2 regions of the Delftia sp. 11MD genome follow, and region 1 is predicted to be linked to the other one. Evidence: riboswitches for the same ligand, from Rfam matches in the RefSeq annotation. Region 1 holds a riboswitch; the other holds the start of a gene.
The links. A riboswitch is a leader RNA that binds a small molecule or an ion and turns the genes downstream of it on or off. The one in region 1 is predicted to bind S-adenosylhomocysteine.
Positions count from the first base shown of each region.

Region 2: another riboswitch for S-adenosylhomocysteine. It lies ahead of ahcY (adenosylhomocysteinase); the one in region 1 lies ahead of metH (methionine synthase).

Region 1 is NZ_CP194333.1:251,102-256,815, forward strand. It holds gene ACRSCF_RS01100 (amino acid ABC transporter permease) at 1-316, opposite strand, end outside; gene ACRSCF_RS01105 (transporter substrate-binding domain-containing protein) at 348-1,154, opposite strand; gene ACRSCF_RS01110 (FadR/GntR family transcriptional regulator) at 1,151-1,930, opposite strand; S-adenosyl-L-homocysteine riboswitch at 2,208-2,334, shown strand; gene metH (methionine synthase) at 2,362-5,118, shown strand; gene ACRSCF_RS01120 (glycerophosphodiester phosphodiesterase family protein) at 5,221-5,714, opposite strand, start outside.
Region 2 is NZ_CP194333.1:803,977-809,690, reverse strand. It holds gene ACRSCF_RS03640 (TlyA family RNA methyltransferase) at 1-637, opposite strand, end outside; gene ahcY (adenosylhomocysteinase) at 795-2,225, opposite strand; S-adenosyl-L-homocysteine riboswitch at 2,296-2,380, opposite strand; gene ACRSCF_RS03630 (response regulator) at 2,388-3,122, opposite strand; gene ACRSCF_RS03625 (sensor histidine kinase) at 3,134-5,714, opposite strand, start outside.

The DNA.
Region 1 (5,714 bases):
TGATGTAGGCGCCCAGGTTGATCACCGTGGTCAGCAGGCAGGCCTGCCATTCGTTGATCTGCACGCCCAGCGAAGGCAGGCCGAAGAACACGAACATCAGCTGCACCAGGAAGGGCGTGTTGCGTATGCCCTCCACGTACACCTTGAACAGCCAGTGCAGCGGCGCAATGCGCCAGGCGCGGCTGACGCCGCCGGCCACGCCGATGGCGCCGCCCAGCACGGCGCCCGCCGCCGTCAGCGCCAGCGTGAAGCCTGCGCCCTGTGCCAGCAGGCCGCTGTAGTCGAACACGGCACCGAAGTCGAATTGATAGGCCATGGAAGGATTTCCGGGAACAGGGGCGCAGCGGTTACAGGGTGGCGGGCAGCGGCATCTTCATCCAGCGCTGGGACAGGCCGGTCAGGCGGCCGTCGGCCTTGAGCTTGGTGATGATGGCGTCCACCTTCTGCAGCAGCGCCGGCTCGCCCTTGGCCACGCCGATGTAGCAGGGCGTGTCCTCGACCGCGAACTTCACGTCCAGCTGGCGCAGCCTGGTGCGCTCGTTGACGGCGTTGGCCACGATGTTGCCCAGCGTCACCAGCTGCACCTGGCCCGTCAGATAGCTTTGCGCGGTGGCGTTGTTGTCCTCGTAGCGCTTGATGGTGGCCGAGGCCGGCGCCACCTGCGTGAGGGCCAGGTCCTCGGTGGAGCCGCGCGTCACGCCCACGGTCTTGCCGGCCAGGTCGGCAGGGGCCTTGATGCTCACGTCCTTGGGGCCGTAGACGCTCTTGGGGAAGGGCGCATAGGCCTGGGTGAAGTCGATCACCTTGGCGCGCTCGGCGTTCTTGCCCAGGCTGGAGATGACGATGTCGGCCTTGCCCGTGGTCAGGAAGGGGATGCGGTTGGTGCTGGTCACGGGCACCAGCTCCACCTTCACGCCCAGCTCCTGGGCGACCAGGGCGGCCATGTCGATGTCATAGCCCTGCAGCTTCAGGTCGGTGCCCAGCGAGCCGAAGGGCGGGAAGTCCTGCGGAATCGCCACGCGCAGCACGCCGGCCTTCTGGATGTTGGCCAGCATGTCGGCATGGGCTGCGCCGCCCAGGCCGGCAGCGGCCAGGGTGGCGGCCGCCAGGGCGGTGCGGATGAATGCGCGGCGGGGTGTCAGGGGGGAAGTCATGCGAAAGCTCCTTCGGAAGGTGGGGTGAGGCGAAAGGAAAGCGGGTCCGGTTCGGGCGCTGGTGTATCGGGCGCCGTTGTGTCGGGCTCCGGTGTGTCGAGATCGATGCCGCTGCGCCTGGCGGCCGACAGCAGGTGGGCGCGCATGGCGCCCGCGGCACCCGGCGCATCGCCCGCGCAGACGGCCTGCACGATGGCGTCGTGCTCGCGCACGGGCTGGTCGTCGGCGCCGCTCCAGGCAAAGGGCAGGCGCAGGCTGTGGCTGATGGCCAGCTCCAGCTGGCGCGCCATGGCCACCAGGCCCGGGTTGCCCGACAGCTGGGCCAGCAGCAGGTGGAACTGCAGATCGGCGTCGGCGGCGGCCAGCAGGTCGCTGCGGGCGAGGGCATGGGCCAGCTGGGACTGGGTCCATTGCAGCTGGCGCAGGCCGCTGTCGTCGGCGCGCACGGCCGCCAGCGCGGCCCAACCGGGCTCCAGCACCAGGCGCAGCTCGATCAGCTGGCGCGGCGACAGCGTGCCCAGCGCCGGGGTGGCGTAGGCGCGGTGCATGCGTGCACGGCCGCTGTGCGGGCCGTTGATGCGCACGCCCTTGCCCGGCTGGATCTCGACCAGGCCCAGGGCCTCCAGCATGGACAGCGCCTCGCGCAGCGAAGCGCGGCTGATGCCCAGCTGCCGGGCCAGCTCGCGCTGCGGCGGCAGCTGGCTGCCGCCGGGGTAGTGGCCGCTCAGGATGTGCTGCTGCAGCGTCTGGGCCATCGATATCGGAATGCTTTGCATGGGCTGGCGCGGGTGGAGGGTTTTGGCCTGACTGGTCAGACCACGTACCCAGCAGATAGCGAATTGCGTGCCAGATGCAAAAAAAGGAGCGTTGTCCTCAGGCGTTGCAAAGAATCCGGGGCGATGGGGCATCCACAATCTGCCCCGAAGGCGCTGCCGGCGGCCCGCGCTGCCGCGCTTTGGTGCAGTGCCGCATGGCTTTGTGCAGGCCTGCCCCGAATGCGGGCGTAAAACCCGCACTGCAGGCCGCCGCCAGCCGCCGTAGAATCCCGGGCTTTGGCCCGAGGAGCGTTGCAGCGCGGCACCCGCCCATCCGTACACCGGATCGCGTGCCGCGTCAGGCTTGGGCCAGGTGCAGGTTCCCGGCCGGACCGCGCCCACGGTGCCAACGACGCTCACCTGTTGCCATGCCGTTTTTGCAGGTGAGCTTGATGTCGTCCTCTTTCACTCCCCCTCCCATGCGTCTGTCGGGCCTGGAGCCTGTCTCCATCGGCGAGGGCACGCTGTTCGTCAACGTGGGCGAGCGCACCAACGTCACGGGCTCCAAGGCCTTTGCGCGCATGATCCTCAACGAACAGTACGAGGAAGCGCTGTCCGTGGCACGCCAGCAGGTGGAAAACGGCGCCCAGGTGATCGACGTGAACATGGACGAGGCCATGCTCGACAGCAAGGCCGCCATGGTGCGCTTCCTGAACCTCATCGCCTCCGAGCCCGACATCGCCAAGGTGCCGGTCATGGTGGACAGCTCCAAGTGGGAAGTCATCGAGGCCGGCCTGCGCTGCCTGCAGGGCAAGGGCATCGTCAACTCCATCTCCATGAAGGAAGGCCTGGATGAATTCAAGCGCCAGGCCCGGCTGATCAGGCGCTACGGCGCGGCCGCCGTGGTCATGGCCTTCGACGAGAAGGGCCAGGCCGACACCTACCAGCGCAAGATCGAGATCTGCGAGCGCGCCTACCGCATCCTGGTGGACGAGGTGGGCTTCCCGCCCGAGGACATCGTCTTCGACCCCAACATCTTCGCCGTGGCCACCGGCATCGAGGAACACGACAACTACGCCGTGGACTTCATCGAGGCCGTGCGCTGGATCAAGCGCAACCTGCCCGGCGCCAAGGTCTCGGGCGGCGTCTCCAACGTGAGCTTCAGCTTCCGCGGCAACGACCCCGTGCGCGAGGCCATCCACACCGTGTTCCTGTACCACGCCATCTCGGCGGGCATGGACATGGGCATCGTCAACGCCGGCATGGTCGGCGTCTATGACGACCTGGAGCCCCAGCTGCGCGAGCGCGTGGAAGACGTGGTGCTCAACCGCCGCCCTGACGCCGCCGAGCGCCTGCTGGAGATTGCCGACGCCGCCAAGGGCGCCGCCAAGGACGACAGCAAGAAGCTCGAATGGCGCGGCACGCCCGAGAACCCGAAGACCGTGGACGAGCGCCTGTCGCACGCCCTGGTGCACGGCATCACCGACTTCATCGTCGCCGACACCGAAGAGGCCTACCAGCAGATCGTGGTGCAGGGCGGCGGCCGCCCGCTGCACGTGATTGAAGGCCCGCTCATGGACGGCATGAACATCGTCGGCGACCTGTTCGGCGCCGGCAAGATGTTCCTGCCCCAGGTGGTCAAGTCGGCGCGCGTGATGAAGCAGGCCGTGGCCCACCTCGTGCCCTACATCGAAGAGGAAAAGCGCCAGCAGGAAGCGGCGGGCCTGGACGTGTCCAGCAAGGGCAAGATCGTCATCGCCACCGTCAAGGGCGATGTGCACGACATCGGCAAGAACATCGTCACCGTGGTCCTGCAGTGCAACAACTTCGAGGTCATCAACATGGGCGTGATGGTGCCCTGCCATGAGATCCTGGCCCGGGCCAAGGCCGAGGGCGCGGACATCATCGGCCTGTCGGGCCTGATCACGCCCAGCCTCGAAGAGATGCAGTACGTCGCCGGCGAGATGCACAAGGACGACTACTTCCGCATCAAGAAGATTCCGCTGCTGATCGGCGGCGCCACCTGCTCGCGCGTGCACACCGCCGTCAAGATCGCGCCCAAGTACGAAGGCCCCGTGGTCTACGTGCCCGATGCCTCGCGCAGCGTCAGCGTGGCCCAGAGCCTGCTGGGCGAGAACAAGGGCAACTACCTGGCCGAGATCCAGGCCGACTACGACAAGGTCCGCACCCAGCACGCCAACAAGAAGAAGACGCCGCTGTGGCCGCTGGACAAGGCCCGCGCCAACGCCACGCCCGTGGACTTTTCCCAGGCCCCCGTGGCGCCACGCGCCCTGGGCCGGCGCGTGTTCCGCAACTTCGACCTGGCCGAGATCGCCGAATACATCGACTGGGGCCCGTTCTTCCAGACCTGGGACCTGGCCGGCCCCTATCCGGCCATCCTCGACGACGAGATCGTGGGCGTGCAGGCCCGCCAGGTGCTGGCCGACGGCCAGGCCATGCTCAGGAAGATCATCGAAGGCCGCTGGCTGCAGGCCAACGGCGCCATCGGCCTGTTCCCTGCCAACCGCGTGGGCGATGACATCGAGTTCTACGCCGACGAGTCCCGCAGTCAGGTGCTGATGACCTGGTACGGCATGCGCCAGCAGACCGAAAAGCAGATGGTGGAAGGCCCGGATGGCCAGCCTGTGATGCGCCCCAGCCGCTGCCTGTCCGACTTCGTGGCCACCAAGGAATCGGGCATCCAGGACTACGCGGGCCTGTTCGCCGTCACGGCCGGCATCGGCGCCGAGAAGAAGGACAAGGAGTTCCAGGACGCGCTGGACGACTACTCCGGCATCATGTTCAAGGCCCTGGCCGACCGCCTGGCCGAGGCCTTCGCCGAATGCCTGCACCAGCGCGTGCGCAAGGACCTGTGGGGCTATGCGCCCGACGAGGACCTCAGCAACGAAGCGCTGATCAAGGAACAGTACAAGGGCGTGCGCCCCGCGCCCGGCTACCCGGCCTGCCCCGACCACAGCGCCAAGACCGACCTGTTCGCCGTGCTCAAGGCCGACGAGATCGGCATGACGCTGACCGAAAGCCTGGCCATGAACCCGGCCTCCAGCGTCAGCGGCTTCTACATTGGCCACCCCGACTCCGTCTACTTCAACGTCGGCGAGATCGGCGAGGACCAACTGGCCGACATGGCCGCGCGCCGGGGCATGGATATCGAGGAACTGCGCCGGTTGCTGGCGCCGAATCTGGGGTGAGAACGTTTGTCCGCGCGGACTGGTGCCGCGCGTTGCAAGTAAAAAGCCAGGGCATGCCCTGGCTTTTTTATGGACGCTGCCGCAGCGGCATTCAGCGCTCGATCAGAGCCCGATTTCCTTGTTGTACGCCTTGCGCGCCGTCACGGCCGTGTCCGTGAAGTCGGTGAACACGCCGTCGATGCCCAGGCGGTAGTAGGCCAGGTATTCCTGCACGGGGTCGCCCTTGTACAGGCCGGCCAGGCGGCCCGGCTCGTTGCGGAAGGTGAAGCTGTGCACGATCAGGCCGGCCTTGTGGGCGTCGCGGATCAGGCCCGTGTCCTTGACGGTGTTCACGTCCTTGAGGCCGGCGCCGTCCTTGTAGGGCACGACGGAGTGGGCCAGGACCTGGGGCTTCCAGGGGCCGATGCCGTCGGCATAGGTCTTGATCTCGGCCAGGCCTGCGGGCGTGAGCATGGTGGCGAAGGTGCGCGCGTCGCCGGCCAGGGTCCAGCTGTAGGGGCGGCCGCTGATGAAGGTCCACTCATCGTTGGTGATGTAGACCATGGAGCCGTCGCGCAGATTGAAGTCGTTGCCGTCGATCAGCTGCACGCCCTTGG
Region 2 (5,714 bases), 550 kb from region 1:
CCTCATCGCGCGCCTTGCCCTTGGCCGCGCGCTCGGCCTTGAAGGCCTCGATCTCGTTTTCCTTGGCGTCGTCGCTGTCGTCGTAGTCCTCGTCGACCACGCCGCCGTTGCGCATCCAGGCATAGGGCGCCACGGGCTGGGTGTCGTTGTCGTCGGGATCTTCTTCCCAGCGTTCGGACAGCACTTCCTCGCAGGCCTCCTGCAGGCCCTCTGCCGTCACCGCGCGGGCATTGACGCCTTCGACGCAGATCACGCGCGCATCCGAGCGCAGCCGCTCATGCAGCTGGCCATGGCCCACGTCCACGCCGATGACCTGGGCGGCGCCTGCCTGCAGCAGGCAGTCGGTGAAACCGCCCGTGCTCTGGCCCACGTCCAGGCAGCGCAGGCCGTCCACCGACAGCTTGGTAGCCGCCAGCGCGCCTTCCAGCTTCAGCCCGCCGCGCGAGATGAACCGGGCCTCGGCCCCGTCCAGCAACTGCAGCTCGGCACCTGCGGGAATCTCGTCACCGTTCTTGGCGACCTTCTTCCACGGCGTCAACGGCGTCATGCGCCACTGCACGCCACCCGCAATCAGCCGCTGCGCCTGCGAGCGCGTGGCCGCATGGCCGGCTTCCACCAAAAATACATCTGCGCGCATAGCGTCGCTCCAGGAAATCTCAGTTGACTAATGCCCGAAACCGGCGCGACCCAACTCAGGGACGCCAAGCAAGGGCCGCCCCGCAGCGAGGGCGTCGTCCCCCTCCCCCGCGAAGCGGGTAGAGAGGGGGAAGGCGCGTCAGCGCCTCAGGGGGTGCTTAATACCTATAAGTTTCGGGCTTGTAGGGACCCTGCTTGCTCACGCCGATATAGGCAGCCTGGCCGTCCGTCAGCTCGGTCAGCATGGCGCCGACCTTCTTCAGGTGCAGGCGGGCAACCTTCTCGTCCAGGATCTTGGGCAGCACGTAGACCTTGCCGACCTCGTAGGCATCGGGCTTGGTGAACAGCTCGATCTGGGCGATGGTCTGGTTGGCGAACGAGGCGCTCATCACGAAGCTGGGGTGGCCGGTGGCGCAGCCCAGGTTCACCAGGCGGCCCTTGGCCAGCAGGATGATCTTCTTGCCGTCAGGGAAGGTGATGTGGTCCACCTGGGGCTTGATCTCTTCCCACTGGTACTGCTCGATGGAGGCGACGTCGATCTCGTTGTCGAAGTGGCCGATGTTGCAGACGATGGCTTCGTTCTTCATGGCCACCATGTGCTCGTGGCGGATGATGTCGCGGTTGCCGGTGGTGGTCACGAAGATGTCGGCCTTGTCTGCCGCCCACTCCATGGTCACGACCTTGTAGCCTTCCATGGCGGCCTGCAGGGCGTTGATGGGATCGATCTCGGTGACCCAGACCTGGGCCGACAGCGCGCGCAGCGCCTGGGCGCAGCCCTTGCCCACGTCGCCGTAACCGGCCACCACGGCGACCTTGCCGGCGATCATCACGTCGGTGGCGCGCTTGATGCCGTCCACCAGCGATTCGCGGCAGCCGTAGAGGTTGTCGAACTTGCTCTTGGTGACGGAGTCGTTGACGTTGATGGCGCGGAACTTCAGCGTGCCCTTGGCCGACATCTCGTTGAGGCGGTGCACGCCGGTGGTGGTCTCTTCGGTCACGCCGATGATGTGGGCGCTCTTGCGCGTATACCAGGTGGGGTCCTGGGCCAGCTTGGCGCGGATGGCGGCGAAGGCGATCTTCTCTTCCTCGGAGGCGGGGTTGTCCAGCACGGACAGGTCCTTTTCGGCGCGCATGCCCAGGTGCAGCAGCATGGTGGCATCGCCGCCGTCGTCCAGGATCATGTTGGGGCCTTCGCCTTCGGTACCGGCGGCGCCGAATTCAAAGATGCGGTGGGTGTAGTCCCAGTAGTCGGCCAGCGATTCACCCTTGATGGCGAACACGGGCGTGCCCGTGGCGGCGATGGCGGCGGCGGCATGGTCCTGAGTCGAGAAAATGTTGCACGAGGCCCAGCGCACGTCGGCGCCCAGGGCCTTGAGCGTCTCGATCAGCACGGCCGTCTGGATGGTCATGTGCAGCGAGCCGGCGATGCGCGCGCCCTTGAGCGGCTGTGCCGCGGCGAATTCCTCGCGCGTGGCCATCAGGCCGGGCATTTCGGTTTCGGCGATCAGGATTTCCTTGCGGCCCCAGGCGGCGAGGGAAATGTCAGCGATGGCCGTGTCGGCGGAAACGGGACGAACAGCAGCGTTCATGGTTTTCTCCAAAAGATGAATGAAAAACCACGTTCTGCGGGAGACGAAAAAAAGCTCACCGCACAGAAAGCGTGGGCGAGCGTCGTTGCAGGTATGACTCCGAGCCTCGCAGACCGCATCTGGTGAATGGGCCTGCTGCAACGCTCCTCGGAGAGGCGCTGATTATACCGATCCCGGGGATGCCTCACCGCCCAGCCCCACAAGCCGGTAGCCCACCTGCAGCTCGGTCACCAGGTGGCGCGGCTGGGCCGGCTCGTCCTCGATCTTCTGGCGCAGATTGGCCATGTGCACGCGCAGGTAATGGGCACGGCCCAGGTATTCGGGTCCCCAGACCTGCAGCAGCAGCTGGCGGTGGGTCATCACACGGCCCTGGGCGGCGATCAGCGCCGCCAGCAGGCGGAATTCGATGGGCGTGAGGTGCACCGGCTGGCCCGCACGCCGCACCTCGTGCGTGGCCAGGTCCACCTGCACCTGGCCGAAGTGCACCTGGCTGGATGCAACTGCGCCGCCTGCGGCCCCCAGTTGCTGGCGGCGGCGCAGCATCACGCGCAGCCGGGCCAGCAGCTCGGGCACACCGAAAGGCTTGACCAGGTAATCGTCTGCGCCGGCGTCCAGGGCGGCCACCTTCTCGTCCTCGCGCTCGCGCGCGGAAAGCACGAGCACGGGCACGGAGGACCATCCGCGCAGCTCGGTGAGAACCTGCTTGCCGTCGGCATCCGGCAGGCCCAGGTCGAGGATGACCAGATCGGGCTGGCGGCTCGCCGCCTCGATCAGGCCCCGGCGCGCGCTGTCGGCCTCGAAGACCTGCCAGCCCTCGTCCTCCAGCACCAGGCGCACGAAGCGGCGGATGCCGGGGTCGTCCTCGATCATCAGGATGCGGTTGGTGGGCGTGCTCATGGCGCAAGACTCTAATCGAGCAATGGCTGCTCCGGCACCGGAAAGCGCAGCGTGAACACGGTGCCGGGGCCTGGGCGCGCGGCAGCGGCCTCGATGCGCCCGCCATGGGCCTCGACAATGCTGCGCACCAGCGCCAGCCCCAGGCCTATGCCCGAGACGGTGGACTCGGCCGTGCCGCGCGTGAAGGGCTCGAACAGCGTCTCCACGGGCAGGTGTGGCGGCAGGCCGGGCCCGCCATCCTGCACGGCCACAAGCACCTCGCCGTCCTGTTCGCGTGCGTGGATGGTCAGCGGCGTGCCGGCCGGCGTGTACTTGGCGGCGTTGTCCAGCAGGTTGACCAGCACGCGCTCCATGAGCACGGCATCGAGCTGCAGCAGCGGCAGGCTGGCGGGCACGTCGGTGCTCACGGGATGCTCGTGCAGGCGCGCGCGCATCTGGCGCAGCGCGCTGCCGACCACTTCATCCAGCGGCAGCCATTCTCGCTGCAGGTGCACGCCGCCTTGCTGCAGGCGCGCCATGTCCAGCAGGTTCTCCACCAGTCGCTGCATGGCCTGGGCCTGGATGCGGACCTGCTCCAGCATGTCGGCTGCGCCGCCCGGCGGCACATGGCGCTGCGCGGCCTCGGCCGCGCCCAGGATGGTGGTCAGCGGCGTGCGCAGGTCGTGCGAGACGGCCGACAGCAAGGTGTTGCGCATGCGCTCGCCCTCCATGGCGATCTGGGTCTGCTGGGCCACGGCCACGAAGTGCTGACGCTCCAGCGCCAGCGCCACCTGGCTGGCACACGCCTCCAGCAGGCGCTGCTCCTCGGGCACCTCCAGGCGCTGGGGCGCACGCAGTTGCAGCACCAGTACGCCCCGCATGCGCACGGGCGCCGCCAGCGGCACGTAGCGGGCCGGCGCGGCCGGCAACGTGTCCGTGCCCTGGCCGGCCTGCTGACCGTGGTCCATGGCCCAGCGCGCAATGCTGTCGTCCATGGGGCAGGAGCCGCCGCCGGCGGGGCGCAGGCGCTCGTCGGCATCGGGCAACAGCAGCCCGGCCTGGGCGTCGAACACGCCCGAGACCGTGCTCAGCGCAATCTCCACCACCTGCTCCTGCGTGAGCGCGCCCGAAAGGTCGCGCGCCAGCCGCGCCAGGGCGCCCGCGCGCCGCTCGCGCTCGGCCGCCACGCGCGCCTCGTGGCGCAGCCGCGCCATGAGCTGGCCGCAGACCAGGGCCACGCCCAGCATCAGCACGAAGGTGAACAGGTACTGCGTGTCGTTGACATGGAAGGATCCGCGCGGGGGCACAAAGAAAAAGTCGAAGCACAGTACCGACAGCAGCGCCGCCCAGGCGCCCGGGCCACGCCCCCAGCGCAACGAAGACAGCACGACGATGAGCAGGAACAGCATCACCACGTTGGCCGGGTCGAAGATGCGCAGCAGCTGCTCGGCCAGCACCGTGGCGGTCAAGCAGGCCAGGGTCACACCGGCATAGCCCTTCCAGGGCAGCGGCCTGCGCCGCAGCGGTGCGGCAGGCGCGGCCTCGGTCCGGGCCGCGCTGGAGCCCCCGGAGAGCACCAGCACGTCGATGTCGGGATGCAGCTGGACGATGCGGTCGGGCAGGCTGCGGCCCCACCAGCGCCAGGGCGACCATGCCGGGCGCGGCGGCTGGGCCAGCACCAGGCGGCTGGCGTTGCGCTCGCGCGCGAAGGCAACCAGGGCCTCGGCCACATCGGCGCCCGGCAGCGTGGCCGTCTCGGCCCCCAGGCGTGCGGCCAGGGCCAGGGTCTTGAGCACGGCGGCCTGCACGCTGCGTGGGCGGTGCTGGCGCTGGGGCGCGTCCACGTACACCACCATCCAGCCAGCATCCAGCCGGCGTGCCATGCGCGCCACCTGGCGCACCAGGGCGTCGTCGCCCGCATGACCTGCCACGGCCACCAGCAGGCGCTCACGCGCAGGCCAGACCGTGCCTATGGAGCGCTCGCGCCGGTAGTCGCGCATGTCCTCGTCCACGCGGTCGGCCGTGCGGCGCAGTGCCAGCTCGCGCAGCGCCAGCAGGTTGCCGCGCCTGAAGAAGTTGCGCGAGGCCCGCTCGGCCTGCTCCATCATGTAGACCTTGCCGTCCTTCAAGCGGCGCAGCAGCTCGTCGGGCGAGATGTCGACGACGATGACCTCGTCGGCATCGTCGAAGATCTGGTCGGGCACGGTCTCGCGCACCGTGATGCCGACGATGCCGCCCACCACGTCGTTCAGGCTTTCCAGGTGCTGCACGTTGATCGTGGTCCAGACATCGATGCCTGCGTCCAGCAGCTCCTGCACGTCCTGCCAGCGCTTGGGATGGCGTGAGCCTGGCGCATTGCTGTGCGCCAGTTCATCGAGCAGCAGCACGCGCGGACGCCGCGCGAGCGCCGCATCCAGGTCGAACTCGCGCAGCGTCCGTCCCTGGTGCGGCAGCTCGCGCAGCGGCAGTTGCTCCAGGCCATGCAGCTGCTGCGCCGTTTCCTTGCGGCCATGGGTTTCCACGAGTCCCACCAGAACCTCGCGGCCCCCCTGGCGTTCGCGCTGGGCGGCGGCCAGCATGGCGTAGGTCTTGCCCACGCCTGCATTCGATCCG